2 linked regions of the Laspinema palackyanum D2c genome follow. The main gene of each other region encodes a partner of the protein of the gene in region 2 in a complex. Links are inferred from orthologs where the notes say so. Each region holds a gene or a part of one and is shown on either strand. Other genes may lie near its edges.

Evidence for each region.
Region 1: the proteins of tsaE (region 2) and tsaD are in contact, whole or in part, in a crystal structure (PDB 6N9A), measured with the Thermotoga maritima proteins. The link is inferred for Laspinema palackyanum D2c from one-to-one orthologs. Residues at the interface, in WP_004082108.1 of Thermotoga maritima: Leu37, Gly38, Lys46, Lys57, Val59, Lys60, Ser61, Thr63, Phe64, Thr65, Leu66, Met67, Val69, Pro71, Tyr82, Arg83, Leu84, Asp86, Asp88, Phe89, Asp93, Ile128, Asp130, Glu131, Arg134; in WP_004082750.1 of Thermotoga maritima: Cys10, Asp11, Arg49, His50, Leu82, Gly84, Gly135, Gly136, Glu154, Thr155, Leu156, Asp157, Asp158, Ser159, Glu162, Asp165, Lys166, Arg169, Leu170, Tyr175, Lys213, Thr214, Leu217, Tyr218, Gln221, Arg222, Asn324.

The regions. Positions count from the first base shown.
Region 1 is NZ_JAMXFD010000008.1:54,075-69,448, reverse strand. The notes cover bases 8,842-11,609. They hold tsaD (tRNA (adenosine(37)-N6)-threonylcarbamoyltransferase complex transferase subunit TsaD), read right to left. Parts: upstream 10,870-11,609; coding sequence 9,814-10,869; downstream 8,842-9,813. Other genes in these bases: NG795_RS12055 (Photosystem I reaction center subunit III), read left to right, coding at 11,156-11,609; NG795_RS12065 (alpha/beta fold hydrolase), read left to right, coding at 8,874-9,731. In the rest of the region: ATP-dependent chaperone ClpB, read right to left, coding at 1-2,265; gloA (lactoylglutathione lyase), read right to left, coding at 2,814-3,203; eno (phosphopyruvate hydratase), read left to right, coding at 3,493-4,791; NG795_RS12090 (hypothetical protein), read right to left, coding at 4,922-5,152; argC (N-acetyl-gamma-glutamyl-phosphate reductase), read right to left, coding at 5,364-6,422; NG795_RS12080 (GNAT family N-acetyltransferase), read right to left, coding at 6,682-7,212; NG795_RS12075 (hypothetical protein), read left to right, coding at 7,276-7,413; NG795_RS12070 (ACT domain-containing protein), read left to right, coding at 7,939-8,664; more of NG795_RS12055, read left to right, coding at 11,610-11,644; NG795_RS12050 (Photosystem I reaction center subunit IX), read left to right, coding at 11,735-11,860; gmk (guanylate kinase), read right to left, coding at 12,000-12,560; extracellular matrix/biofilm regulator RemA, read right to left, coding at 12,683-12,934; NG795_RS12035 (Rqc2 family fibronectin-binding protein), read left to right, coding at 13,440-15,191.
Region 2 is NZ_JAMXFD010000012.1:95,346-110,912, reverse strand. Bases 11,382-14,342 are described here. They hold tsaE (tRNA (adenosine(37)-N6)-threonylcarbamoyltransferase complex ATPase subunit type 1 TsaE), read left to right. Parts: upstream 11,382-12,577; coding sequence 12,578-13,108; downstream 13,109-14,342. Other genes in these bases: NG795_RS15480 (adenylate/guanylate cyclase domain-containing protein), read right to left, coding at 13,080-14,342; NG795_RS15490 (gluconeogenesis factor YvcK family protein), read left to right, coding at 11,382-12,324. In the rest of the region: NG795_RS15535 (DUF1565 domain-containing protein), read right to left, coding at 1-620; NG795_RS15530 (right-handed parallel beta-helix repeat-containing protein), read right to left, coding at 884-2,326; apcD (allophycocyanin subunit alpha-B), read right to left, coding at 2,908-3,393; 23S rRNA (uracil(1939)-C(5))-methyltransferase RlmD, read left to right, coding at 3,472-4,902; NG795_RS15515 (YkvA family protein), read left to right, coding at 5,158-5,478; lpxD (UDP-3-O-(3-hydroxymyristoyl)glucosamine N-acyltransferase), read left to right, coding at 5,958-7,007; NG795_RS15505 (AbrB family transcriptional regulator), read left to right, coding at 7,309-7,734; NG795_RS15500 (MlaD family protein), read right to left, coding at 7,889-9,592; NG795_RS15495 (ABC transporter ATP-binding protein), read right to left, coding at 9,734-10,516; more of NG795_RS15490, read left to right, coding at 10,927-11,381; more of NG795_RS15480, read right to left, coding at 14,343-14,627; NG795_RS15475 (FAD-dependent oxidoreductase), read right to left, coding at 14,890-15,567. UniProt on the Escherichia coli protein: Required for the formation of a threonylcarbamoyl group on adenosine at position 37 (t(6)A37) in tRNAs that read codons beginning with adenine.

The sequences.
Region 1 (15,374 bases), on a different replicon or contig from region 2:
ATAGCGCGTATCATCCCCCGCCAAATCCAAAATGTGGTCACTGCCGATATTGCTCGTCATCACGATGACTGTATTTCTAAAATCCACCAACCGCCCTTGGGAGTCAGTGATTCGACCGTCATCGAGCACTTGCAACAAAATATTAAACACATCGGGATGAGCCTTTTCCACCTCATCCAACAACACCACCGAATAAGGATTCCGGCGCACCACTTCCGAGAGTTGGCCCCCTTCGTCATAACCGACATATCCCGGAGGCGCACCGACTAACCGAGAAACCGAGTGTTTCTCCATGTACTCGGACATATCCAGACGCACCAGGGACTCCTCGGTGTCAAACAACACCTGAGACAGAGCCCTCGCCAGTTCCGTTTTCCCAACCCCAGTGGGTCCCATGAACAGGAACGACCCGATCGGGCGTCCAGGGTCCTTCATCCCCGCCCTTGCCCGCCGAATGGCTGCTGAAACCGCTGAAACCGCTTCTTGTTGTCCAATCACACGCTGATGGAGGAATGATTCCATTTGCAGCAATTTTTGCCGTTCCGATTCCAAGAGGCGGTTAATGGGAATCCCTGTCCATTTGGCAACAATTTCGGCAATATCCGCTTCGGTGACTTGTTCGCGCAGTAAAGTAGAGCCACTGGCTTGTAATTTCAGCAGTTCGGCTTCCTTGGCTTCGCGATCGCGCTGTAACACCTCCAACTTGCCATATTTCAACTGTGCCGCCTTGTTCAAGTCATAGTTGCGTTCGGCCTTTTCAATCTCCACCCGCAACCCATCTTCCTGTTCCTTGAGGGCATTAATAGCATTGAGCAAATCCTTCTCCATCTGCCATTGATTGCTCAGTTGCTGCTGTTTCCCCGTCAGGGTGCCAATCTCCTGGGTAATCCGGCCTAAGCGTTCCTGAGAAGCGCGATAGGCACTGGTTCCCACGACCCCTGCACCTTCCCCTTCCAAGGAGAGTTTTTCCATTTCTAACTGCATCAACCGGCGATCTGCCGCTTCTAATTCCGTGGGTTTGGAGGTAATCTCCATTTTCAGCTTGGCGGCAGCTTCATCTACCAAGTCGATCGCCTTATCCGGCAAAAAGCGATCGCTGATATACCGATTCGATAAACTCGCCGCTGCCACCAATGCTGCATCCAGGATTTTTACCCCATGATGCACCTCATAACGTTCCTTCAACCCCCGCAAAATGGAAATCGTATCATCCACCGTGGGTTGATCCACCATCACCTGCTGGAAGCGCCGTTCTAAAGCCGCATCTTTTTCAATATATTTGCGATATTCATCCAGGGTACTCGCCCCAATACAGCGCAATTCCCCCCGGGCTAACATCGGTTTAAGCAGATTTCCCGCATCCATCGTCCCTTGTCCTGCACCCGTTCCGACCACGGTATGCAATTCATCGATAAACAGGACAATTTGACCATCGGAGTCGATGACTTCCCGCAGAACCGCCCGCAGTCGGGCCTCAAATTCCCCGCGAAACTTGGCCCCAGCAATCAGACTGCCCATATCCAGGGAAATCAGTTGCCGATTTTTCAGGGATTCGGGGACATCGCCATTCACAATCCGTTGGGCCAAAGCCTCAGCAATGGCAGTTTTACCCACCCCCGGTTCTCCGATTAACACGGGATTATTTTTGGTCCGGCGCGAGAGGACCTGAATCACTCGGCGAATTTCTTCATCTCGGCCAATTACCGGGTCAAGTTTGCCTTGTTTGGCCTGTTCGGTGAGGTCCCTACCATAGCGTTCTAAGGCTGCATATTCGTTTTCTGGACTTTGGTCCTTGACTTTGGCACTTCCTCGAATTTCTTTAATAGCCAAATCCAGTTGTTGTTGCTCAAACGGGGTGCGGGCATCCACCGTAGAGGCTTTCAGGGCGCGACGTCCGAGGCGATCGTCCTCGGCAAAGGCCAGTAAAATATGCTCGATGGAGATAAACTCATCTTCGAGATTTTGCCTTGCGGTTTCGGCTTTATCTAATAACTGATCTAACCCGCGACCGAGGTAAAGTTGGCTGGTATTGCCGACTTTAGCTTGACGCGAGGCAAAGGTACTAATTTGTTGTATGAGTTTCTCTGGGAGGATTCCGGCTTTGCTGAGGATCCGCTGGGCGAGTCCTTCCGGTTGTTCTAAAAGGGCGATCGCTAAATGTTCGACTTCGAGTTGCTGATGTTTGTAGCGACGGGCGACATCTTGGGACTTGACAATCCCTTCCCAAGCGCGGTCTGTAAATTTGCTGGCGTCAGTAGGCTGCATCTTTTAAGTGCTGTTTGCCTCCAAAGGTAGTCTTTAATTTAAAAAGTTAACCGGGTTTAAATAATATCCGGACTCTATAGCTATGGTATCTTATCGGAGTTTTTCGCTGCGGTCACCGTTCCGAGGAATGAGGAATGGAGAAGATTCTGTGCGGGTTCTTAGTTTGTAGTAACGACTTTAGTCGTTCTCTTCGTTCGTAGTTGCAACAACCGGCGGGGGATAAATCCCCCGCCTAACAGCTAAAGTAGTTGCAACAACCGGCGGGGGTTAAATCCCCCGCCTAACAGCTCAAGTCGGTTGAAACCGACTGAAAACACCACTGTATCAGGCTTGCAGTCGTCTTTAGACGACTTTAGCTATGAGGCGGGGGTTTTAACCCCCGCCGGTTGTTGCAACTACGAACATCGGAAACGACTGAAGTCGTTACTACGAACGAAGAGAACGACTGAAGTCATTACTACGAACATCGGAAACGACTTCAGTCGTTACTACGAACATCGGAAACGACTTCAGTCGTTACTACGAACATCGGAAACTGAAGGGGTTGATTAGGCAGCTTTGGTTTGAATCAGTTCGATTTTATAACCATTGGGGTCTTCCACGAAGGCGATCACCGTGGAACCATGTTTCATGGGACCCGGTTCCCGGGTGACTTTGCCGCCTTGGGCTTTAATGCGATCGCAGGTGGCGTAAATGTCATCGACGCCTAGGGCAATATGACCATACCCGGTCCCAATATCATAATGGTCCGTATCCCAGTTGTAAGTCAGTTCGATCGCCGCTTCTTCCGATTCATCGCGATACCCCACGAATGCCAAGGTGAATTTTCCCCCGGGATAGTCTTTTTGCCGCAATAGCTTCATGTTGAGAACGTTGCAGTAAAAATCTAGGGATTTTTCCAGGTTGCCGACTCGCAACATCGTGTGTAAAATTCTCATGCTTTCTCCAAGTTTCCTGACTTTCTCTTATTGTAAGGGGCGCTTGAGTGACGGTCCGAAACGAGTTGGCATTCTCTGGGGGTAAGGGTTTGCTGATTTAGATAGAGGGGATGAGGGCCTCAGTTCCGGATCCGGAAACTTTATTAAATCTGCGCCTCAATCCCGAAGTTGGCTGTATCGTAAAACGTTGAGGCAATGATTTGCTTTTCGGGTTTGACGGTGAGGCCCCACTCAAAAACTCACCGAGGTTCAGCCCAAAGATATCTGAAATTTCAGGAAAGACTGAAACATGAACGGAATTGACAGCACAGCAATTGAAGTGATTCGCGCCCGGGAAATCCTCGACTCTCGGGGACGTCCCACGGTGGAAGCGGAAGTCTATTTAGCCAATGGTGCAATGGGTTTAGCCCAGGTCCCCAGTGGCGCTTCGACGGGCAGTTTTGAGGCCCACGAACTCCGGGATGGAGATAAGAAGCGTTACGGTGGCAAAGGAGTGGCGAAGGCGGTTGAGAATGTCGAAAATAAAATCGCCCCCAGTTTGGCGGAAATGGATGCCCTGGATCAAGGGGCGATCGACTATGCGATGATTAAGTTAGATGGTTCCCCCAATAAGTCTAATTTGGGCGCGAATGCCATTCTCGGCGTTTCCCTAGCAACGGCTAAGGCAGGAGCAAATGCCCTCCAGATTCCCCTTTATCGCTATCTAGGCGGCCCTCTGGCGAATTTGTTGCCGGTACCTTTGATGAATGTGATTAATGGCGGTGCTCACGCGGCCAATAATGTGGATTTTCAGGAGTTTATGATTGTCCCTTCCGGGGCCTCTTCGTTTAAGGAAGCCCTGCGCTGGGGTGCAGAAGTATTTGCCTCTCTCAGCAGTGTTTTGGATGAGAAGGGATTGCTGACTGGGGTTGGCGATGAAGGTGGGTTTGCGCCTAATTTAGAGTCGAATCAAGCGGCTTTAGAAATCTTGATGTTGGCGATTAAAAAGGCTGGATACAAACCCGGGGAAGAAGTTTCTCTGGCAATGGATGTAGCTGCCAGTGAGTTCTACAAAGATGGGAAATATGTTTATGAGGGCAGTGCTCATGAACCCAGCGAGTTAATCGATTATTTGGCGAAGTTAGTCGATGAATATCCGATTGTTTCCATTGAGGATGGATTGCATGAGGATGATTGGGAAAACTGGAAATTATTGACCGATAAATTGGGCGATCGCGTCCAATTAGTCGGGGATGATTTGTTTGTAACCAATCACACTCGCCTGAAACGCGGAATCGAAATGGGGGCCGGAAATGCGATTTTGATTAAGCTTAATCAAATTGGCACGTTAACGGAAACTTTGGAAACCATTGATATGGCAACTCGCAATGGTTTCCGGTCCATGATTTCCCACCGTTCCGGGGAAACGGAAGATACCACGATCGCGGATTTAGCAGTGGCAACAAGGGCGGGTCAAATTAAAACGGGTTCTCTGTGTCGTAGCGAACGGGTGGCGAAATACAACCGTTTGTTACGGATTGAGGATGAGTTAGGCGATCGGGCGGTGTATGCAGGAACTGTGGGATTAGGACCAAAGGGTTCTAAGTAATCGTTAAAACAACAAACCCCTGGGTTTTTAATCGAGGGTTTTGTTGGTAGTGTCGCCAGCAGTTTGATTGTTTTAAATTGAGCCATGAAACGGGGGTTTGTCACTCCCGTTTATTTTTTGAAATTGCCTTTTATTGCTGGATATCTTTGACTTGCAAAGACAGTTGACCTCGGCCTAGCATCTCTAAGAGTTCGCTAACACTATGACCTTGCTCTTGGGCGATCGCCACTACCCCTTCCCAACCCGTTTCTGTGACGGTGAGTTTGCGGGTTTTCTTCTGTTCTCCCCATTTTTGCGGACGACCCTCATGGTAAGTCAAATTTTTTAGAGAATTGGGATGCAATTCTTTTTTCTCGTTCATGGCAATTGGGTTACCTTGGCAATAGTATCGGATTTTTAATCGGGATGAGGACTCGATTAAAAATGTAGAGGCGATTCGTGAATCGCCTCTACATTATAGGGTCTGTCTTCCCAAAATGCTTAAGTTGTGTATCTGTACTTCATGAGTCCAGGAACAGCTATAGATAGCGCGTCTTGGTGAAAGAATCCCATTAGCCCTTTTGCTTTAATTCCTAGGGATAAAAACCGAGTTCGGGCAATCCGAGAGTTTCATCCCAACCCATCATAATGTTCAGACATTGAATGGCTTGACCCGCTTGACCTTTGAGGAGGTTATCAATGGCAGAAATCACGATCGCGCGATCGGTCCGTTGGTCAATTTCTACCCCGAGGTAACACATATTACTGTTCATCGCCCACTTGGTTTGAGGGAAGACTCCCGCAGGGAGGACCCGCACCCAAGGACTATTGCGATAAAATGCGGTGTAAATGGTGACCAAATCTTCCCGGACGAGACCGGGATCCCGCAAGGTAGCATAGACGGTAGAGAGAATTCCCCGGACCATCGGCATTAGGTGGGGGGTGAACTGGACGAGGATATCCTGTCCGGCGAGATCGCTACCAATAGACTCGATTTCTGGGGTGTGGCGATGACGCGCTACCCCATAAGCACAGACGGAGTTATCCGCTTCGGCGAGGAGGAGATTGGTTTTCGCTTGGCGTCCAGCACCGGAAATGCCTGATTTAGCGTCAATGATGGCGCTATTGGGGACAATCATGCCTTGTTTAAGCAGGGGGGCCAAGGCGAGAATGCTGGCGGTGGGATAGCAACCGGGACAGCCGACGAGTTGGGCATCCTTGATGCGATCGCGATATAATTCCGGCAAGCCATAGACAGCCACCGCAGCGGTTTCAGCATCCGCGCGATCGCCACCGTACCAATTTTTATAGGTTTCTAAATTACTAAATCGATAATCGGCAGAGAGGTCGAGAACCTTGCAGCCTTTTTCCAGTAACCGGGGGGCCATTTGGTAGGCTAACCCATTGGGCAAGGAGAGAAAGACCACTTGACAGCGATCGGCGATCGTGTCAACATCCACTGACTCAATGATCAGGTCAGTGGCATGAGAAAGATGGGGATACAGATCGGAAAAGGGTTTACCCGCACTGCTATCCCCACCTAAGTACACTAAATCCAGTTGGGGATGATCTCTAATCAGTCGAACGAGTTGGACGCCACCATATCCTGATGCCCCAACAATACCAACCCGGATAGTTTCTAATTCACCCATCACCTTAATCCACTCCAAATATAGAGATCTTGATCGCTCTAGCTGTTGCATTCTAGTACCAAACGGTAAAAGCGATCGTACAAATCCCTACAGCTTTTCCACTTTCCAGTGAGGATACCTGTTGCCCTGACTCAAAAGGAGGTGAAACCCGTTTTCATCCTGAATATTTTCCGGGTGAATCGGCAAAAATTCCCATTCGGAAAATCTAGGGCGTTCATCGACGGATCAAATACTCGAACGGCGGCCTAGGGGGGACTTTCTAACGATTGGGATACCAAAACATTCCTTTAATGCCTTCGGGATCGGACATAAATCCCAAGGTGCGGTAGAACTCGACTACATGAGGGTCCGCAAACAAGGTGATATTACTGATATCTTCACTTCGCAGACGCTTGATGGTGTAATTCATCAGGGACTTACCGAACCCTTTGCCTTGGTATTCGGGATGAACCACGACATCCCAGATGGTGGCATTAAAAGCATGGTCTGAGGTGGCGCGGGAGAAGCCGATCAAGCGACGGGTTTTTCCGCGCATTTCCCACATAGAAACCACGAGAAAACTGTATTGAATGGCTTTTTTAACCTTACGCAGGGGGCGACGAGACCAGCCGACTGCATCACAGAGTTCTTCTAGTTCATAAAGGTCGATATCTCGATCTGTACTGAAATAGACACGAGGATTGGTGCCGGGGCGATCGCTCGTCCCGGCAGATTGATATCCATCGATTTGCGCCGCGATCGGCACAGAAGACGTATCAGAACCGCTAAATAAATTTTTCCAAAAACCCATGAAGGTTTGGTTAGGTTAGGAGAACGGGGTGGACAAGCGCTATCCCCCACCGAGGATAAGCTTATGATGCCAAGAGATCGACCCAATTGGGGCGATCGCGAGGTTGAACAAACGGTAAACTGCTGCCTGACGGTGCAACGGAATGGCGTACCCGTTTATGATTGTACAGTGGCAAGTCGCGACTTACGCCGATCGCCCTAAAGATGCTAACCCTTCCATCAGGGAAATGGCTAGACTGAAATCCCTAGGAGTAAGCGGGATGAATGGCCCTAAGTTTCAGGCAAAAGCCCTTTGAGAATCGCAATCCCCCGTGGCGATCGTAAGAGTGTCCCCCATGATGGCATAGGATTAATATAGCAATCTACCTCAACCCAGTTGATGCACCCCTGTCTTGAGCTAGGCTCCCAATTGCGATCGGGAGCTGACAAGACCCTGTACGCACCCCCTTTGTCCAGATTAGCCGAGGCTCAACCCGTCCCCCGTGAGATTAGCCTCGGCTTGAACTTGTCAAAAGGCCCTCCTTGGGTTGGGGAGATGCAAAATAGCATATCGTTGCGAGTCGTGTATTGGCTCGGATCCCAGGGGATGATAGTTCCAGCTAGGGTTAAACCCGACGAAACTTTAATAGTTTTCGCCGTCCAATCATTGTTCTATCGTAAAGGACCCCGGGCTGCTGTCTTCCTTTGTGTTTTTGACAGGATCTAGCGAGTTCTCCCACACCCCAATATGGCACCGGGTTTAAAATCATCCACGATGGACCTGCTCAAGCGCTTTAATCGAGCGTTTCCGCAGTTCTACGAACAATTTGTCAGCAGTGAAATTCAGCTCCAAAACCTCAAGCTCGCCTACCAGCTTTACCGCACTAAACAAGCGGTCATTGAACTCAGGCCCGAAGGGACCAAAAGTGCTCTGCATTTTGCCTACCGCAATCAATCTTTTTTGCTGAGTGACATTTTTGGGGTTCTGGCTGCCTACGGACTCACGATCCACAGTCTGAGTCTTTACGGCCAAATTTATCCACCGATGTTGGTCTTTATCAAGTTGGTGGTGTCTCGGGGGGGTAAAGCACTCACTGATAAGACCGCAGAAAATGTCTGTCGGGCTGTTCGTGAAGCCCTGGCGGGTCACTTTGAAGTGGAAGAGATGCTGGCGGTCGAATTCAATCTGGATGCCGGTTTAGAAGATGTGGAAACCGAGTTCTATGTCGATCCGGTTTTCCATCTTCCCGCCCTTCTGATTGAAGCGGATAACCAGCCGGGATTGTTCTATAAAGTGATGTACGCCATCTGGCAAGAGGATTTGCTGGTCGTCAATGCGAATTTACTGGTTTGGCGGGGCCGCACCCGTCTGATTCTGTATTTACTGGGACCCAATGAAAGTCTGATTCCCGAATACCTCGGACAAAAGATTGCTGAAGGCGTGCGGCAGCGATTGCTCGGGAGGCGCTTTTAATCGTTACTTTGGCCCTCGCCATCCCCAAACCCATCTCAACCTTGAGCCTGAAAACCCAAGGGTTTGATTCTTGAACAGAAGGAGGCTTTATTCTCCTCCCGCTACTCTGGTGGTCCCCTTGGACCGGCTGTGTCGATCGCTGGCTTCTCCCTGGTCTGCGATCGCCTAAGTGATTGTATTCAGACGATTTCTTCGCTCTTGATAACAACATGGAAACGATTGACATCCTGGGGGTTCCTCACGCTTATGAACTCACAGATCCTCGCCCCTCTCCCCATGTTCTGGTTTTTATCCACGGTTGGCTCCTCAGCCGCCGCTATTGGCAGCCCCTAATCGATCGCCTGTCGGTGGATTACCAGTGCCTCTCCTATGACTTGCGCGGATTTGGCGACTCTCAACCCTATCCCCACCCCACCCCCCAGCTCCATGCAGGCTACACCCCTAGCGCCTATGCCCGAGATTTGGAAGTCTTACTGGACAAACTCAATATCTCCACCGCATGGCTGATTGGTCACTCTCTCGGGGGCAGTATCGCCCTATGGGGCGCTTCTCAACTCCCCTCTAAGGTGAAAGGGGCGCTCTGCGTCAATTCCGGAGGCGGCATTTATATCAAAGAAGAATTTGAACGCTTTCGAGCTGCTGGACAGGTCTTTGTGAAAATGCGCCCCCGTTGGCTGTGCTACCTTCCCGGCATTGATTGGTTATTTACTCGCGATAGTGTCGCCAGTCCCCTCCCCCGCCATTGGGCAAGGCAAAGACTTCTGGATTTTGTCATGGCTCACCCAGAAGCGGCGATCGGGGCCTTGCTCGATTCCACGACGGAAGTCGAGGTCCACCAGCTTCCTCAACTGGTTTCCCAACTCACTCAGCCTGTTTATTTCATCACCGGAACCAAGGACAAGGTGATGGAACCGAAGTATGTTCGGCATTTGGCCAGTTTTCACGCCCTTTTTGAACAGGAAGGCATGAATGTGATTGAAATTCCCGACTGCGGCCATTTATCGATGGTGGAGCAACCGGAGGTGGTGGCGACGGAAATTCGCCAGATTCTCGGCAATCATAGTTAGGGCCATGCGGTTTGTAGTCACCCCTTCAGGGGTTTCTTTAAGATGACTCGGTGAAGGACTCACTACGAACGTTTTGGGGATTTTATTTTTGGGAGTTCCCTAAATACAGTTGATTGGCATCGGTTAGGGCCATGCGGGATTGAGCGCCGAGGGTCAGGGGACTGCGATCGCCTCGGTTGAGGCGATCGGCAGCAGCACAGGCAATCATCGCGGCGTTATCGGTGCAGTATTTCAAGGGCGGAAATAGCACTCGCAGATTGTAAGGGGCGGCATCAGCCAGCAGATGCTCCCGCAGGGCGCTATTGGCGGCCACTCCACCCCCGACAACGATGGTATCCCGACTGCGATCGCGGGCGCAGGCAATGGCCCGTTTGCTTAAGGCTCTGGCCACCGTATCCTGAAAACTAGCAGCAATATCATTCACCGGCAGTTCCTCCCCGGTGGCTTTGAGTTTTTCGACTAAACGCAGAACGGCAGTTTTTAACCCACTAAAACTGGTGTCATAAGGATGATATCCCCCCTCCGGCAGTCCAATTTTGCCCTCGGGGAGTTTAAAGGCTTTGGGGTTCCCGGATTTGGCAAGGCGATCGATGATTGGCCCTCCGGGATACCCCAACTTTAACAATCGCGCTACTTTATCAAAGGCTTCCCCGGCAGCATCATCCCGGGTTTGTCCCAAGGTTTCATAAACGCCCCCAGCTTGAACATCAATCAAGCTGGTGTGACCCCCAGAGACTAAGAGGCAAATAAACGGGGGTTCAAGGCTAGGTTCGGTGAGGTAGGAGGCATAGAGATGTCCTTCCAGGTGATGGATGCCTAGAAAGGGCTTTTGATGCAGCATGGCGAGGGTTTTGCCAGCGGTGAGGCCGACTAACAGAGCACCGACGAGTCCCGGGGTGCAGGTGGCGGCGATGCCATCAATGTCGGACCAATTGAGTTGGGCTTCCGCTAAAGCTTGGGCGATCGCCCCATCAATGACTTCTAAATGCGATCGCGAGGCCACTTCTGGAACTACGCCGCCATACTGCTGATGCACCGCAATTTGCGACGAAACCACATTACTGCTCACTTCACGATTCTTTACAATTGCTACCGCAGTTTCGTCACAACTTGTTTCAATTGCTAAAACGGTTGCCATTGGCTGGTAATTTTTGGAATATTAGGTTAACTATTGCCTAGCTTAATCTTTACGAGGTTGTCTTAGCAGAGTATGATTTTCTGGAAGTTCCCAGAACTCACCTGCTCTTACGCGATCGCGTTTGATCCTCGGTGTCGCCCTTCTGTCCGGGGGAGAATGACTTCAACCCTCTTTCTTCCACAGACTGAGCAAAAGAACGCACAGATGGATAAACTAGATCGAGTAACAAAGCAGCCTCCGGTTTTGTTAACAATCTTGATGTTTCGTAACAAAAGGAAACAATTCTATGGGACGATTGTTCGCGTTGGTTCTGACGATTTGCCTTTGGTTCAGCTTTGCCCCTGCTGCATCTGCTGACTTGTACCAAAACCTCACTCCTTGCAGTGATAATCCGGCATTCGTTCAAAAGGCTAAGAATTCTATTGCTAAAAATCCAGGCGCAAAAGCTCGCTTTGATAAATATTCCAGCTTGCTGTGCGGACCTGAAGGCTATCCTCATTTGATTGTGGATGGCAACTTGGCCCACGTTAATGAGTTTGGAATTCCTAGCTTGCTGTTTCTCTATATTGCCGGATGGATCGGCTGGGCTGGCCGTTCTTACCTGATTGCAGTTCGTGGCAGTGGCAGTCCTGAAGAAAAAGAAATTATCATTGACATTCCTTTGGCAATCAAATGTTCTTTAGGTAGTGCCGTTTGGCCCTTGGCCGCTTTAGGCGAATTTACCAGTGGTAAATTAACAGCCAAAAATAATGAGATTACTGTCTCACCCCGTTAGGAAAGCACCGTTGAAAGTGATTTTAGATTTTAGCCCAGCTAAGATCTAAAATCTCAATATTAACCCTTGTTCAATTTAGGAGAAGCGTTCATGGATTCTTTCGTTAAGTATCTATCGCTCGGTCCAGTTGTTTTAATCGTATGGCTGTCCTTAACCGCCACTGTCTTGATTGTCGCTAACAAAATCTATCCTGATGCCTTAGTTCCTCCGTTCTAAGGTTTGCTAAAGACGAATCAAGTCCGACTGGTTTGGATTGATGTTAAACAAAAAGCGATCGCCTCTATTTGATGAGATAGAAGCGATCGCTTTTTGTTTAAGGCAGATTGAGTGTAACGGATGTCGAAGTTAATCAGACTTAGGAAACTGGGGCAAATAAGGCCATCTCGATCGCCTCTAATGCCCGGTCAAAATCATCATTGACAATCACAATATCAAACTCATCTGCCGCAGCAATTTCCACTTGAGCCCGGTGCAGACGACGGGCGATCGCCTCCTCAGAATCCTGACCCCTCACCCGAATCCGCCGTTCCAACTCCTCCGGTGAGGGCGGTAAAATAAACAATTGCAACGCCCCGGGAAAGGTTTCGCGCACTTGCCTCGCCCCTTCTAACTCAATTTCCAAAACCACTAATTTCCCCTGGACGATCATCTCTTCCACCGGGGTTCGGGGAGTCCCATAACAATTTCCCGCAAATTCTGCCCATTCCAAGAGTTGACCCGTCGCAATTAACCCTTGAAATTGCTCCCGGTTTACAAAATAATAATGCCGCCCCTCAATTTCTCCCTCGCGAGGTGCACGAGTTGTTACCGAAATTGACAACTCCAGTTCTGGGTGACGTGCCAACAGCGATCGCAGCAACGTTCCCTTCCCTACCCCACTCGGACCCGTAAACACAATTAATTGACCCATCTGCATCACTTAGATAATCCCTTCCTAGACCCAAAATTGCCCCGTCTTCCCAAAAGAGGCCACCGGAACGCTAGATAACTTTAACGCCGACCCCTAGGAAAACCCAGTCAAGCTTTTCCTAGATTGGCTTAACTATCTTTACTGGAAACGAACCGATTCGCAACCGTCTCCGGCTGAATTGAGGAAAGAATCACATGACTCGAATCCATAATAATCACCGCCCTTGTCCGCCTGCCGTAAGTCGCATCAATCAGCCGATTTCCCTCCCGCGCCTCCGTGACAATGCGCTTGATAGGGGCAGATTCTGGACTGACAATGGCAATCACTCGATGAGCACAAATGATATTCCCAAACCCGATATTAATCAGTTGAATATCCATAACTAGGACCATCCTCGGGATGTAAAACTTGTTTTCTTCTCAAAGCTGTTTGAACCCTAAAAATGAGATCTCAGGAAAGTTCGGGTCCGGGAACCTCCTCCGGTCCCCCTGTTGTGGGGAGGATTTTTACTAAAAATGCTGGAAACCTCAGCAGGCAGGTTTTGCAGCTTCTGGGATAGAAGAGTTCTCCCCAAGAGGCAACAGAGGGGGCAGGAATTTAGGTGCAGGGAATGATACCCTGAATAGGGGCAGAATGAGTATTCCCTGCCGCCCTCCCTGGAAGTAGCCGAATTGCGATCGCCCCTTAGAATCGTGACCGATTTCAGACTCCTCCTGGATTGACCGCGATCGCGCTCTAATTTCCATAGTATCTACAAAATTTGGGTAAACTCGACAATCCGCTGCACTCCGCAAGGCAATTCAGGGAGTTTTGAGAGTTTTGGGGTACTTTTTAAGAATTTGATGACTGGGATTGTAAATTTACGGGTATTTTGGACCATTAGCGATGCAACCTGTTGACTTGACTACCCTGATCGCCTCCTATTGCGAGTTGCGAACCACCTGGTTACCGGCGCGACTCGAACAGGTTTATCAGCGCGATCGCCATACCATTTTTTTAGCCCTGCGAACCCTCACCGGGCGCGGATGGTTGGCGGTTTCTTGGCATCCCACCGCTGCAAGGTTGCATCTGAGTGACCCTCCCCCGCGTAAACCGGATACCTTTACTTTTAGTGACCAATTGCGCCATCAACTGGGGGGTTTGGCATTTGTGGCGATCGCCCCCGTCTCCCCCTGGGAACGCGCCCTGGACCTCCAATTTGCCAAACGTCCGGGGGACCCGGTGCTCTGGCATTTATATATCGAAATCATGGGCAAACGCAGTAACGCTATTCTCGCCAATGCGGACAATCAAATCGTGACTGCCGCCCACCAAGTCAGCGAAAAGCAGTCGAGTATCCGCCCCATCCTCACCGGCGCACCCTACGCCCTGCCTCCTTCCCTAACGGACCCGATCCCCAATCTGACGGAACCGCAATCTCGCTGGCAAGAACGAATTGCCCTGATTCCCGATGCCTTGGGACGGCAAATGCTCAAAAGTTATCAGGGTCTGAGTTCCCATCTGGTCAAAGCGGAGATCGCCTCTGCCAAACTCGATTTTGAACAATCCACCCACAGTCTGACTCCAGACGATTGGAACCGCCTATTTGCTTCCTGGCAACAGTGGCTAAACTTTATTCAAACCTGCCAAACCGGCGATTTATCCGCAATCTATCCCCATTGGACAGAAACCGGATATCAAGTCATCAACTGGAACCACAATCCAGAACCCCCGGATTTCAAGTCAGTCCAAGACTTATTAAATCGGTACTATACCGATGAACTGAATCGGTTTGACTTTAAGCAACTGCGCCATCAACTGAGTCAAAAACTCTCCAATCTCCTGAATAAATTGCGAGTCAAGGGACAGGGATTTGAAAACCGCTTGCAAGAATCTTCCGAAGCGGATGAATATCGAGCAAAAGCGGATTTATTGATGGCGAACCTCCATGAGTGGCAACCGGGGATGAAGGCGATCGCGCTTCCCGACTTTGAAACCGGCAAACCCGTCACCATTCCCCTGGATTTAGAAAAAAATGCCGTCCAAAATGCCCAATCCCTCTACAAACGCCACCAAAAACTCAAACGGGCAAGGGGTGCAGTCGAACCCTTACTCGCGGCAGTTCGCCAAGAAATCGACTACTTAGAACAGATCGAAGTCGCCATTTCCCAAATCGACGACTACCGCGAACCCGCAGATTTACAAGCATTGGCAGAAATTCGCGAAGAGTTCATCCAGCAGGGATATCTCAGCGACCCCGACTACAAGCGGCAAACCCAAGAATCTACCCCAGAGTTTTATCGCTTTGTCTCTCCCAGTGGGTTTGAACTGCTAATCGGGCGGAACAATCGCCAGAATGATGTGTTGAGTTTTCGGGTAGCGACGGATTATGACTTGTGGTTCCACACCCAGGAGATTGCTGGAAGTCATGGGTTGTTGCGCGTACCCCCGGGGGCCGTTGCTGATGAACCGGATTTACAATTTGCAGCGGATTTAACCGCTTACTATAGCCGCGCCCGTCAGAGTGAGCAAGTCCCGGTGGTGTACACGGAACCGAAAAATGTTTATAAACCCAAGGGGGCAAAACCCGGAATGGTCATCTATAAGCATGAGCGCATTCTCTGGGGCTGTCCTCAGCATTTTACCCCTCCGACTTAATGTTTGATTATTGAAGTCAGAAGCTTCAATAAAATTTACTGACTTATAGGGAAAAATACGGAAGGATGCGATCGTGTCTTCTGTTACAATACGCCTTGAGGAACAGATTTAACAATCAATCGCCTTCTGCAAGGTTGGGAACGCGCAGTTAGGATTTCCTCGAAAAGAAACGACAACGCAAAG
Region 2 (15,567 bases):
CCACTCATGCCACTGCGCGTCGGATTGCTGTAGAGTAAGCGATACCCGCCATCATCCGAGGGCGGAGTCACTTCAGCGATCGCACCTTCGACTAACTGGCGATCGCGAATTTTTTCCCGCAAATCATCGGGATTGGGCCATCCACTCACAAATACTGGAGTTCCCGCCTGGAGGGGATTCGGGGCAGTTCGGGCCAAGGGATAGGTGCGATCGCTTTGCACACGCAGTAACGCCAAATCCAATCCGGCGATCGTTTGTCCCAACTCTCCGGAAGGTTGTCCCAGGGGAATGATATCCGGACTATTTTCCGATGCATCAACGTAGTACACTTGGCCATCAGGCATGGCGATCGCATGAAATCCCCCCCGTTTCCACACGACGTGCAAAGCAGTCAGCACATAATAATTATTCCCCTCTCGCGCTACAATCACCCCACTCCCCGTTTTTTCTCCTTCAATCAAAAACGCATCCCCCCGCTGGGTCAAATTCGGACTAATTAAAACCGAAACTTGCCATGCCACCGCATCCACTTCCGCCTGAGTCAATGCTAAGGCAATGGGATTCCAAGTTGCCACTGCAATGGTGACAATTCCTGCCAACAATTGATGATTAAAATTCATGATTATTTGTTATTTGTAGGTTATAAATAGGGACTTAGAGCGGGCAAATTTCGCACATTTATAGGCTTTGCTTCCCGTGATTCAAATACAAGATAATGAGGTGAGTTAGCAGGTTTTTAACCTTAATAAACCCCCATTTTATAACTTTTTATCCCTTAAGAAGACAAAAAAGACGCAGAATAAACCGCGCCTTGATATAGGCAAACTGCCCAAGGTGTTGAGAGAAAAAGAAACTAAAGAAAGAGTGGCGATCGCCTGCACGGTTATTGAGTTAACCCCCTGACAAACCACAATCCCAATGCCGGTTCTAAATTGTGGGCCACTGATTCTAAGGGGGCGATCGCCTCCTCACCAAACTCTTGTACCGGATTGCCCTTGCCTTCCACACTAAAGGCAATCAACTGGCGCAACACTTGAGTGGGGTCACTGGCATTAAATCCACTCAACGTGAACAACATATTATCCGGCTGACAACTCTCTTGTAAATCCTTCACCAAACAAACGACTTTATCATTATTCACCCGTCCCGTAGCGAATAACATTTTATGCAACTGACCCCCATAAGCCGTCACCTTTTGGTTTAACTTCTGGGTCACTTCATTGCAGCGATTTTCAGGTAAATCCACCTCTGAAGTCTTCCAAACAATCATCGCTTGGGGAATTGAGGCATACCCTTGTTGAGCCACTGTTGCATAATTGTTGCCGTAGGGTTCGCAGGTGAAATAAGCCTGCTGAACGCCTGTGGATTCTTCCGGAGTCGGCGGAATTCCCTGGGGATTGCGGGCGATCAGTTGATTTTCCCGTTCGTTCCCGCGAAAGGTATTACTAGCAGCAATCTGAGGCTGAGATTCAGCGATCGCCACTAACCCATAATCGCTATTATTTTCGATAATATTCCCCTCTAAAATAGGACGTGCTGCTTGCGTCACCACAATCCCAATGCGATTTTGATGAATGTGGTTACCGGCAACCACCGGGGCGGCATTATGCCCGATCGCCAAGGCAAAACCCGTATCCTGAAACACATTCCGGCGAATTTCCCCTTTCGCCTCCTTCGTTACTGAAATTCCATTTCCTCCATTATACATAAACTGATTATTTTCAATAATCGGTTGAGCCGTCCCTGATACAAAAATACCCTCCCGATTATTATTCGTAAAGGTACTATTTCTAACAATCGCATTGGCATTTTCTATCCAAACTCCAGTCCCGTAAGGATTAGGGTTGGTGACCGTCACTCCCAGAATTTGACTACTATCTCCGGCTAATATCGTAATATTTTGACCCGCCCAAATGCGGCTGAGATGGGTTTCTCCTCCAGTAATCACCACCCCATCACCCCGGCCACTTTCATCCCCGCGCAGAATAACTCCCGGTTGCAGTTTCAAGGGAAAAACTTCCCCGGCATGATAGCGTCCCGGTGCCAATTGAATCACCGTTCCCGACTGTGCCCGTCCCAATGCAGCGGTAATGGTTCGTAACGCATTCGCCTCACTTTGACCGGCACTGACTGAATCATTTCCCCGCTTAGGATCAACATAAATAACCCGTTGCTGGGCGTTCATACTCGGCTGAACCGTGGGAACATTTGCTAGGACTTTACCCCCATCGAATCTCTCTTGTTGACTCCCTAGCGTAACCGTTGCTGCACTCAGTAACGATAAGGTAATTAGAACGAGGGGATAGCTGCTGATTTTGTTCATCATAGACCAGTTCTTGTGGATTATATTGATAGGAATTGCATCCAATGAACCCTGACGCTACTGATTAGCTGCTTATCTTAATGCTCGTCTAAATAAGCCAATTTTTTATAAATTTTCCGGATCTTTTTTTTATTTACTCAAGGGATGGGGAGGATGGGGGAGATGGGGAAGACTTACAAGAGTAGGTTTTTTACGCTCATACTGATTTGCCTTACTTCCGGTCCCCTCCCCTTGCCAAGGGGAGGGTTAGGGTGGGGTTCTTCGGGGGCTCCAGCCTCCTCACCCACTCTTGAAGGCGATCGCACCTGTATGGAACCCCGGGTGCCAACCTATTTCTTCGTAACTGGCTTAAGCGGGTCACCGCCGACACCCTCTACCCATTCATTCCTCCTCACCTGCTTAAGCTTAAAGAGGACCCCACCCTAACCCGGACCAAGACACAGGGGAGGGGACCGGATGTGCAGTTAAATGTAGGGATGTCGGTTTTTTCCAAAAGAATAGCGGATAGGTATTAATGCTTGCTACACTAATCTCTATCCGCTACAATCTAGCTCATCAAAATTGGATTTGAAAGGCTCTTTGACTTAGGACATCGCTTGAATGATGTAGTCAAAGTAAGGGGCAGCAGCGGTGGCATCTTCTTGACTCAGAAGGGCCAAGGATGCTTCTTTGAGGCAGACAATGGACTCGGCCATTCCTGGCATGGGAACTCCGAGGGCGTTGTACATTTCCCGGGCACCAATGATGCCGATTTTTTCAATCGGTTCTTTGTCTCCGGCGAGGACGCCATAGGTGGCTAGACGCAGATACCAGCCGAAGTCCCGGAGGCACTGAGCCCGTTGACGTTGGCCGTAGGCATTGCCCCCCGGAGAGATAAAATCGGGGCGCTTTTGCCAAAGGCGTTTGCTGGCTTGCTCCACAATTTTCTTCTCGCTCTCAGCTAACGTAGTAGCAATTCGCACCCGTTGCTGGCCGGTTTGAAAAAATTGTGTTAAACTGGTGAGTTCCCCGTTCGTCGGATAACGGAGTTCATCGTCGGCTTTGAGAATAACTTGACTAACTACACTCATGGTTTTACAAAACATCGGAGATCCATTTCTGTAGTTTAGCCATTGAGGGGAACACAAATAAAGAGAGGTAAATTTACAGTGAGTGCCACTAATGGGCAAAACAAGTACCCAGTCGGGGATCGGCAGGATGAAAATTGGCAACAAGGTTGCGCGATCGAAGTAGAAATTGAGGATTTAAGCGACACCGGGGACGGGGTGGGGCGCTATGAGGGGCGAGTGGTTTTCGTTCCCGATGCGGTTCCCGGCGATCGCCTGTTGGTCCGGCTGGTGCGGGTGAAGCCTCAATATGCCCATGGCAAACTCCTAGAGGTCCTGGAACGCTCTCCAAGTCGGATCCGCCCCCATTGTATCGTCGCGGATAAATGCGGGGGTTGTCAGTGGCAAAGTGTGGCTTATTCTGCTCAACTCCAAGCCAAGCAAAATCTCGTCACTCAAGCGATCGCCAGAATTGGCGGCATTGAGAACCCGCAGGTGGAGCCGATTTTGCCCTCTCCTTCTCCCTTTGGCTATCGCAACAAAGCCACCTATCCCCTCAGTCGTTCCTCTTCCGGCAAGGTCCAAGCGGGATACTATGAAAAAAATAGTCATCACTTGGTTAACATCAATCAATGTCCGGTCCAGGACCCCCGATTAAATCCGCTCCTGGCTGAGGTGAAACAGGACATTCAGGACCGGGGATGGTCGATTTACAATGAAACGGAACACCGGGGCAATCTCCGGCACTTGGCGCTGCAAATAGGTCGCCGGACTGGACAGATTTTGCTGACTTTGGTCTCTGCTAATCGGAAGTTGATGGATATTGAGACTCAGGCGGAGGAATGGTTGAGTCGCTATCCGGATTTGGTGGGAGTTTGCCTCAATTACAACCCCAACCGGACCAATGCAATTTTAGGGGAGGAAACGCGCTGTGTTGCGGGTCAACCCTATTTTGTGGATGAATTTGCCGGAGTCCAGTTACAACTCCGCTCAGATACGTTTTTTCAGGTGAATCCGGAAACGGCAGAAGTCCTGTTAGAGACGATCGCCTCTCGCCTGGATTTGCAGGGGACTGAGCGATTGGTGGATGCCTATTGCGGGATTGGCACTTTTACCCTCCCCCTCGCCAAACGGGTCCAACAGGCGATCGGCTTGGAAATCAATCCAGCAGCGATCGCGATCGCCCAAGAAAATGCCCGACTCAATGGCTTGACAAATGTCTCCTTTCATGAAGGGTCCGTTGAAAAATTATTGCCGCAATTAGAGAGTCTGGGATTACCCTCTGGAGAGAAACCGGATATTGTTTTATTGGATCCCCCGAGAAAAGGCTGCGATCGCAGCGTCTTGGAGACCCTGATTCAGATTGCACCCCAGCAGATTGTGTACATCAGTTGCAAACCCTCCACCCTCGCCCGGGACCTAAAAATCCTCTGTGATAGCGGAATTTATCGCCTTAGTTGCCTACAACCGGCAGATTTCTTTCCCCAAACCTCCCATGTGGAAGCCGTCGCCTTCCTCGTGGCGGAGGCATAAATTGCCTTCGGAGACGATGGGTTTAAGGGGTAACCCCGTCTGTCCTGATATCAAGATGACCCCTAAAGGGGTCACTACGAACGTTTGTAGTAACCCCTTCAGGGGTTGCCTCTTCACAGAGCTAGTTTAAGGGGGAGTCTTCAACAGAGAGATCGGTCAATAGTAGAACTTCCCTGGTAAAAATAGGGGGGTTATCTACACCGACAATTGGGCGATCGCTTTGTCAAGATTGAAGAGTAACTGGAGGACCAACTTATGAATAACTCTATTCAATCAATTTACAACTGGTATCGCAACACCCTTCGCAACCCCAAATATCGCTGGTGGATTATTTTGGGAACCGTGGCTTATTTCTTCAGCCCGATTGATGTTGCTCCCGATTTCATCCCCGTGATTGGGCAACTTGACGACATCGCCCTGGCAACTTTGTTAGTTTCTGAGTTGTCCCAAATGGCAATGGATTATTTTAAAGCCAGAAAAGGTGAAGTAGGAGAATCCACCAATCCTGTCAATACCGCCTCAACGGTGGGGGGTTCTACGGTAGTAGATGTAGAAGCCAGTTCCGTCAATCAATAATTCATTTCTTAAATAAATAGCACCCCTCAAGCCTGCTGGATCAGTAGGCTTTGTTTTTTGCTAGAGGTAGGGATTGTCCGGAGGTTAAAGCCTGGGACAAGTTTTATGGTATTTTTAGCGGTTGAAACCGTTTGGAGTGGATACTTTAGTGCCACGGAGAACTGGCAGAAAACAACTCGACTTCTGGGAGAATAGGACTTACGCAATTTTTTTTAGGGAACTCCAAAAAATAAAACCGCCAAAACGTTTGTAGTGACTCCTTCACGCCCGTCATCTTTAAAGAAACCCCTAAAGGGGTTACTACGAACATCTGGATGATTTATTTTTTGCAATCCCCTTACTAAACGCTAAATGTAGAGGCGATTCGCGAATCGCCCCTCTTGTAGCCTGCGAAGGCAGGCTTTGTTTGTGTAGCCCCACCCTTGAGGGTGCGGGTTTTTATTACCCGGGCAAACCTTCGAGATATGCCGATCGCCATTATGAAATTTAGTGAAATTGTCCAAAAACTTGCCATTCATCTGCCTGATAGTCCCCCTGTTTTCAGGGGGGAGGACCCGGAAATCACGGGAGTGGCAGCAGTAGACGAGGCAACTCCCGGGAGTCTGAGTTATATCGAAGGGGGTAAATTTGCCGATCGCATCGCGGGGACTGCTGCTACGGCGTTGATTTTGCCGATGAATCCCCAGTTGCAGCAACAGGCGAGCGATCGCGGAATCGTCTGGGTGGCGACCCGGGAACCGCGATTATTATTTGCTCATGCGATCGCCTTGTTTTATCAACCCTTTCGACTCCGATCAGGCATCCATCCCACCGCCTCGATTCACCCGGGTGCCACCTTGGGCGAGAATGTGGCGATCGGGGCCTTTGTCTCCATCGCCCAGGGGGTCAAAATTGCCAACCATGTCTGCATTCATGCCAACGTCACCCTCTATCCCCATGCTGAAATAGGCGAAGGGACCGTCTTGCATAGCCATTGCGTCATCCATGAACGCACCCGCATCGGCAAGGGTTGCACCATTCACGCGGGGGCCGTGATTGGGTCTGAAGGGTTTGGATTTGTGCCCTCTCGCGCCGGTTGGGTGAAAATGGAGCAATCGGGCTACACCGTCCTAGAGGATGGTGTAGAAGTGGGTTGTAATAGCAACATCGACCGTCCCGCAGTCGGGGAAACCCGGATTGGGGAGAATACAAAAATTGATAATTTAGTGCAGATTGGTCATGGGTGCAAAATTGGCAAAAATTGTGCTATAGCCGCTCAAGTGGGATTAGCCGGTGGGGCCAAGTTAGGCAACAACGTGATTTTAGGCGGTCAAGTGGGGGTTAACAATCAGGTGACAGTGGGAGATGGTGCGATCGCCTCCGCCAAAACCGGCATTACCAGTGATATTCCTCCCGGGGCGATCGTCTCGGGTTTTCCAGCGATTCCTAACAAACAGTGGCTGAAAACCGTTGCCATCTACAACCGTCTTCCGGAAATTTATCAATCCCTCAAGCAACTCCAGCGCTTGTTGGGCTCCAAGTCAAATTAAGTGGCAACAACCGACGGGGGATCAATCCCCCGTGTAACAAATGAAGTCGGTTAAAACCGACTGAAAGTCTTATGGGGCGATGTTTTTACTCGGGATTTAACCGATTTAGCTATAAGGCCGGGGTTTGAACCCCCCCGGGTCTATTCAGGTGAACCGGGGTGAAAAATTGAGCCGTTTAATTTTTTTATAAAAAATTATGGTTAAAAATCACAGATTTGAGGATATATTTTTAACTAGGCCAAATTGAATGATGCGGCTGAATTTTCAGTTTTTAGATCGGGAAGGATAATCATTGAAAGCAATGAGTGAAATTGCTACAACCCCCCTTAAAGGAAAGGCGCTGCTTCAAAAAGTAAAAGAACTCTCGCACTTACCCCGCCGAGAAACCGCCAAGCGCTGTGGATACTACAGCAAGTCAAAAAATGAAGAGTTCCGGGTAAACCTCACGGACTTTTATGATGCCGTGCTGGAAGCTCGCGGGATTCCCCTGAGTCCAGAGGGGTCAAAAGATGGTCGCGGTCGAGAGGCAACTTTTCGAGTCAGCGTCCACAAAAACGGACAAATTGTCATTGGTTCAACTTATACCCAGTCAATGGGATTAAAGCCCGGTGATGAGTTTGAAATTAAACTGGGTTACAAGCACATCCACCTGATTCAGGTCGATAACAGTAAAAATGACTTGCTCAACGAAGACGATGAGGAGTTCGACGAAGAAGATGACGATTAGAGGACTGCAAAACAACCCATTGTTTTAGTCGAGTTTTCTAAACATTCCCTCAAAATTTAGACCAGTCTCCCTCATCTGCGGCTCAATTGAGCCTCAAGGAGGGGGACTGGTTTCTTTGTGGTTAACCCGTTTTCCCGGGGATGGGTTTGGGGACTCAACGGGTGCGTGCGGTGAGCTTATCAGGATTAGGGCCTGGGGATGCAGTCTGGGGCCCAACAGCCGGATCAAGCTGTTGGGGTCTCTGTTCTCCGGAAGCAGGCGGGAGGAGTTGGGACTGTAAGGAAGGGTCGCTGACGGTATGAGAAAGGGGCGCTAAAGCCATCGCAAACCGCGCGTGCTCTTCGAGTTGTTCCGTAGAAGAGAGCAGATCCCCCAGGATCAGCAAAATATTCCGAATACTCTCAAATAAAGCGGGATCGCCGGTTAACTCTTCCAAATCCGAGGTGATTTTTTGGACATTTTGGAACGTGGCGCGGGCTGAATCTAGGGTTTGTTGTAAGGACAGCAGATTGGCCGGGGAGATGGCGGTATCGGTGAGTTGGGCGAGATTGGCAGAGGCAGCGGAGGCATTGGCGGCGAGTTGATTTGCGGTAACGGAGAGGGTATCTAGGTTTGCTAAGAGTTGAGAATCCTCAAATTGATTGAGTTGTTGTTCAACCCTAGCGACGAGGGGGGTAATTTGTTGGGCGCTGATTCGCAGTTGTTCGCTGGTGGTGTTGATGTTGTTGAGGGTGGTGACGAGGGTACCGCGATTGGTGGCAACGAGTTCATTGACACTGCCAATTAGGGTCCGCAGGTCCCTGGCGGTGACGTTGAGTTCTCCAGCGGTGCCGCCGAGTCCATTAATGGTGCCACCGAGTCCATCGATGGTTCCACTGATCCGTTCGGCACTCGCACCAAAGGTCCCGGCAACGACGCGATATTCTTCAGCAGCGGCACCCACTTGATTCACCGTGCGTTGGAGGTCCCCAGCGATCGCCCCATAGCGATTGGAGATGGCGGTAATTTGATTGGTGGCGGTGCGGATATCCCCGGCGATCGTCCCATATTGATTGGCAGTCGCCCCAATTTGATTGGTGGCGGCCCGGATATCCCCGGCGATCGCCCCATATTGATTCACCGTCCTCCCCAGTTGGGTCGAAATTGCCCCCACCTGATTCGCCGTATTGCCAATTTGTCCAGCAGCAGTATTCAGGGCCGAGGCCGATTGAAGGGCGGCAGTGGAGAAAAGACCTAACTCTCGTTCCACGGATTGGGTCAAGACCCCGATTTCCCGGCTGAGTTGGGTAATTTCAGCCGTGGCAACCGTGGAGTTTTTCACCAAGGCATTCAGATTGGCAAAAAAGGCTGGATCTGAAAATAAATTCGTAAAGCGCATCGAACCGCGAATGAGTTCGTCAAAATTCACCCCAATCTGTCCCTCAAGACGCTCCCGATTGCACAAAATTAACTCCGTATTGCAGTCTGAAGCGAGGGGAGTGGTGGTTTTAATAATTTGAGGCGGTAAAGCCTGGAGGGGGTTGATATCCACCCAGGTTTCTCCAATTAACCCCCCCTGATTGGCCTCGATCAACACGGCATTAGGAATCACCAGGGTCGCTGGAGCCACTATCAGCTCCACATCGACTCCATTGGTTCCGGGGATAATATTGGCAATCCGGCCCACCGAGACTCCCCGGTAGCGTACCGGCCCCCCCACCTGCATCCCCGCAACGTTAGGGAATGAGACAACCAGGGTATAGCTTTCGCGGCCTAATCCAACCCCGCGCAGCCATAAAATAATGCCGCCAAATAATCCTAAACCGGCCAAAAGTAATAAACCAATTGATCCTTCTCTCAGCTTTCGTGACGAACGCATGGATTCTCCTTCTGCGATAGTTGCTCTCTTGACGTTGTTGCTATGATTTTGACTCCCACCTGTGCAGTGCTACCCAGACTCTGATAATGCCATACTGCCACGGCACTCTTACCTTCATGCTGTCTTGCGATCGCCTTATGCTCAACCGGCTAGTTGAATCGGTCCCGTAATGCTCCCACTGAAAAATTGTCGGACTAAGGGGTTCTCGGTGGTGTCAATCTCCTCAATTCCACCTTGCCACTGCACTTTCCCATCAAATAAAAACACGATCCGATCAGAGGTTCGGCGAATGGTGCTATCTTGGTGCGTGACCATCACATAAGTGCTACAGCCGCCTCGGGCCGCCTGTAACTCTCGGATTAAATCTTCAATCACCGTAGAGGCGATCGGATCTAAACCTGCCGTCGGTTCATCATAGAGCAGCACTTCTGGACTGGCGGTGGGGTCATCTGGATTCGCCATAATCGCCCGGGCAAAACTCACCCGCTTTCGCATCCCTCCAGACAGTTCGGCTGGGTATTTATTGCCGATTCCTGGCAACCCTACCATTTCTAGCTTCTCGGTGACCAGTTGTCGAATTTGCTTGCGGGATAATTTGGAGTGTTCGTAGAGGAAAAATCCGACATTTTCATCCACGTTTAAGGAATCAAATAGGGCCGCATTCTGAAAGACCATACCAATGCCAATGGGATCAGCTAAATCATCCATCCAGCGATCGCGGCGAATTCCCTGCACATAAACTTCCCCGGCATCAGGCTCCAGCAATCCCGCAATAATCCGCAAAATTGTTGATTTGCCTGTCCCAGAGGGTCCAATGATTGAGAGGGCCTCGTTGCGGTAAATGCATAAATCCACTTCGTTTAAAATCACATTCCGCCCAAAGGACTTAGACACTCCCTTCAATTCAATCAACGGATCACTCATCGGCTCAACTGCGGTAACGCTCTGCGGACTGGTCACTAAAGGTTAAGTATAGTAGTCCAGCCACCGGGCTGGTGGGAAGTCCATCTTTGCTTCTCTCCCTAGGGATTGAAAGCTCTCGCTTCAACTCAACCTGGAGGATTGTTGCGCGACACAGCCTCACCCTGATCGATTCTAATCCGGACTCCCTCCTCTCTACGGGGGCGATTCTGGCCGGGCTCTCTCGCCATTCGGGAACAATCCCGATATCCTGGTAAGCATATTCCCCTATCTAGCAGAAGGAGGTGACCTCTGATCTGTGACAGGCTATTGTCCGGTTGAGTTCGGAACAGACCTTTTGCAATTAGAATCAAAACCAAAAAGGTGTAACTTTCGACTCTCTCCTCTTTTAATCCCCTCTCCTAAAATTAATCATGTCAATTGGTTTACTCAAACAAGCTTTCCATGCCCTCAAGCCGGACCCCCTGTTCCGGCGAGGGATGCGATTTAACCATTGGTTTAAATGGTTAGCCCCTGGATTATTCGTCAAACGCTGGCTGCTCTTAAGTGCGGTTGGGGTCTTATTAACCCTGCTGGGTTTGGCAATCTGGGTTAAACTGACTCCGATTTTTTTCGCGATTCAGTTGATTGAAAAAACACTGACCCAACTGGCAACGGTGATTCCCAGCTATATCAGCGGTCCCTTTGTCCTCCTGTTTGGGATTTTCTTTATTCTCTGGGGCCAAACCCGCACTGTAGGCTCGATTACGGAAGTGTTAAGACCCGGTGCCGAGGATGAGTTGATTGATGTCTTGCTGCATCACCGTAAGTTAAATCGGGGCGCGAAAATTGTGGTGGTTGGAGGTGGCACGGGTCTTTCTACCCTACTCCGGGGACTCAAGACTTATAGTGCTAACATTACGGCGATCGTCACTGTAGCCGATGATGGTGGGTCCTCGGGACGGCTGCGCCGAGAAAATGGGGTGCTGCCTCCGGGAGATATTCGCAACTGTTTAGCGGCCCTCGCTGATGAGGAAAAGTTATTAACGGAACTGTTTCAATACCGTTTTAAGGCCGGAAATGGGCTGACGGGCCATAGTTTTGGGAATCTGTTTCTGACGGCGATGAGTGATATTAGTGGAGATTTGGAACGGGCGATCGCCACGAGTTCTAAGGTTCTGGCGGTCCGGGGTCAAGTCCTCCCCTCTACCCTCTGTGATGTCAATCTCTGGGCGGAGTTGGCTGATGGTCGTCGCATTGAGGGAGAATCCAGTATTACGGAAGCCAATGGCAAAATTGTCAAAATTGGCTGCACTCCAGCTAATCCACCCCCGCTACCTAAAGCCATTCAGGCGATTCGTGAGGCTGATTTCATTATTTTGGGCCCGGGAAGTCTCTATACCAGCGTAATTCCTAATCTATTAGTGCCGGAAATTGCCGAAGAAATTGCCAAGCGCAATGTTCCTAAAATTTATGTTTGCAATATCATGACCCAACCGGGCGAAACCGATGGCTACACTGTTGCCGATCATATTAAAGCTATCGATCGCGCTTGTGGATTAAAGCTGTTTAGTTCCGTATTGGTACAACAGCAAATGCCTTCGGCTCAATCTTTGATTCGCTATTCCCAAGATAACTCTCATCCCGTATATGTCGATCGCCCCACGATTACTGAACTTGGCCGCAGTGTGGTGTTCGCTAATGTGATGCAGGAGGACCGGGAAACGGGTTATGTCCGTCATGATCACCAACTCTTGGCCCAGGTGTTGATCCGCTGGTATGCTCACGTTCATATTAAAAGCACTGCCGGTATCCTCTCGGCCGCCCGCTAGTGCGCTTTCACCGTTTCGGTCTCCTCACACACCTTTCGCTTACATCGTTTCTCAGGTTCAGATTTATAAATTACTAACCTTTTCCCACAGCACTGAACTGGACCAAATCCCCCTATTTAACCGCTAAACTACTCAAGAGTTAACGGCTCAATAGGGAGTCCAATTAATCGTCTTTTTATCGGTCATTCTGTTATAATTTTTAAGACTTTTCTCTCGGATTCCCCAGTTCTGGTCTTCGCTTATTCTTTCATCTATGAGTCAATCCATCCTTAAGTTCCTGTTGCCCGATGCAGATGCGACGAAATCTCTAGGCTTCATCCTCGGACAACGCTGCCTTCCAGGGACCACAATTTTACTCGAAGGAGATTTAGGCGCGGGTAAAACCACCCTGGTGCAAGGGATTGGGTCGGGTTTGGCGATCGCTGAATCCATTGTCAGTCCCACCTTTACCTTAATTGTGGAATATCTGGAAGGCCGCATCCCCCTGTATCATTTGGACCTCTACCGCTTGGACCCCACTGAAGTCTCAGGACTAAATCTGGAGAGTTACTGGGAAGGGACGGAGACGGAACCGGGTCTGGTGGCGATCGAATGGGCGGAACGCTTACCCTACAAGCCTGATGATTATTTACGCCTGGTCCTGACTCATCAGGAAGAGGGTCGTCAAGTAGAATTAATCCCCGTTGGGGACTTTAATTTGGATGCCCTGATGCCCTTGGCGATCGGAGGCGATCGCGAACCTGATGCAGGAACATTTAAAGAGCAGACCGATTTCGACCTGTGAGAAAATAGGTTTTCATTTCTCCTTTGCCTTTAATTTCGATCAGACCGCGTTCCTCAATTTTATACTTATCTTGTAATAAATGATAGGTGGTTTCGGAAATCTGAATTTTTCCCGTGATTCCGTGGGATTCCATGCGAGAGGCGGTGTTTACAGCATCTCCCCAGAGGTCGTAGGTGAATTTTTTGATGCCAATGACACCGGCGACCACGGGTCCGGTGTTGATGCCAATTCGTAGACTTAAATTTGTGAGATATTCGGTGTTGAACTGGCCGATCGCCTCTTGCATATCCAAGGCCATTTCTGCGATCGCTTCGGCATGATCCGGTCGAGAGAGGGGAACGCCACCGACTACGAGGTAGGCATCCCCAATGGTTTTAATTTTCTCTAATCCATGTTTTTCCGTGAGGCGATCAAAAGTGGAAACAATGGTATTGAGAAGAGTCACAAGTTCCTGGGGGGAAACCTGGGTGGAGAGTTCCGTAAACTTCACTAAATCCGCAAATAAAATAGTGACCGCCTCAAATTTCTCCGCAATCAGACCCGGTTGTTTTTGAAGCTGTTGGGCGATGGTTGGTGGTAAAATATTTAAGAGTAATTCTTGGACTTTTTCTTGTTCCCGGCAGAGTGCCTCTTCAGTTTTTTTTCGTTGGGTAATGTCATGAAAAAATACAGAGAGTCCCTCGTAGGATGGAAAGACCCGCACTTCAAAGCAGCGATTGGTGATGGGAGAACAGTCTTCAAAGGTGACGCTGACTTGTTCCGAGGCAGATTTTCGATACTCTCGTTCAAATGTAGAACCCACGGTTTCAGGCAATTCTTCCCAGATAATTTTTCCCAGCAGATTATTGGGGTCTCGTTGTAAAATTTCTCCAACTTTTTGATTCGCATAACTAAACCGCCATTGGCGATCAACAGCGAAAAAAGCATCGGTCATGTTTTCTAACGAATCGACAATTTGGGAATCGGTCGCACGGAGTTTGGCTGTAGCATCTTTTTGTCGAGCAATTTGACGTTCTAATCGTTTAACTTGGAGTCGTAATTCCATTTGGGCGATCGCCTGTCGTCCTAACAACCGCAGTCCTTCCAATTGTTCGGAAGTAAGATGGCGCGGGATGGTATCAATCACACAAAGGGTTCCCAGAGGAAATCCATCGGGGGTGACAACCGGCGTTCCCGCATAAAACCGGATATTGGGATTAGAAGTAACGAGGGGATTACCCACAAACCGCTCATCTTCTAACGCATTCGGAACAACGAGAATATCATTGGGGTTCAGAATTGCATGAGCGCAAAACGAGATATTTCTGGGAGTTTCGGAGGCGTTTAAACCAACTTTAGATTTAAACCATTGACGATTGGAATCAATCAGACTGACTAAGGCAATGGGAGTTCCGCAAATTGAAGCAGCTAGGGCGGTTAAATCATCGAATGAGTCTTCAACCTCACTGTCTAAAATGCTATAGCGGTAGAGAGCTTGTAAGCGTTCTTCTTCATTAGGGGGTAACGCTGCCGATTGCATGGAATGCGGGCCAAAAAACCGCTGAAACTTCCGGATAAAAAATTTTACGGGAAGGGAAGCGACGCTCCACTTTATGATTTGCTTGAGAAGGTTGAACCCAGTTTTATTTCTCTCTCTTCGCCGATTTTTATTATGCCGATGGGGGGTTGACATTTTTGCTGTTTTTCGCGCTTGACTCAGTAACCGCTTGACTATTTTAGCAGTCGGTATTTTTTAGATCTTACTCGATCACGGTGAGAATTGAGAAGTATGAAAGGGGTTTTTAGCGGTTAATCAATCGTTTCGCTTCCCGAATGCCGGAGAGGTAAGCGCCATGTACGGTGGCGGGATAGTCCCGAGAGGTGGCTTCTCCCGCGAAGAAGAGCCGATCGCCGATGGGTTCAGCCAAGATATCGCGATCGCCACTGTCTCCCCCGACGGCAATATGAGAATAGGACCCCAAGGCAAACGGATCCTGACTCCATCGCGTCACCATCATGCTTTCGGGTTCGGGAACGCGATCGCCATAACTCCGTCGCAACACCCCCATCACTCGTGAGCGAATTTCTCCCTCAGAAAGTTGTTCAATCTCCCGCGCAAAATTACCCCCCATCAAAGCGATTAATGCCGGTTGTTGACTATAAAATTGCCAATTTAAAAATTCCGAAAAATCGGGACCCTTCTCCTGAAGATAGCCCAATATCTGAGAGTCTTGAGGCCAAAATTGTTCAGGAAATTTTAAGACAACTTTATTTAAAACTCCCATACTCAAGCGATTGATAGCCGCTTGTTTGTTGTCCGGTAATTCTGGGAAAAATTTGATAGCTTCAGATTTAAAAACCCCCAGGGGTAACGTCATGATCGCCGCATCTGCCGTAAAACTTTCCCGTTCCGTCGTGACAGAGACACCGGAACTGCTGTAACGGATTTCAGTAACCTTTTGTTGCAACTGAATCTCCTG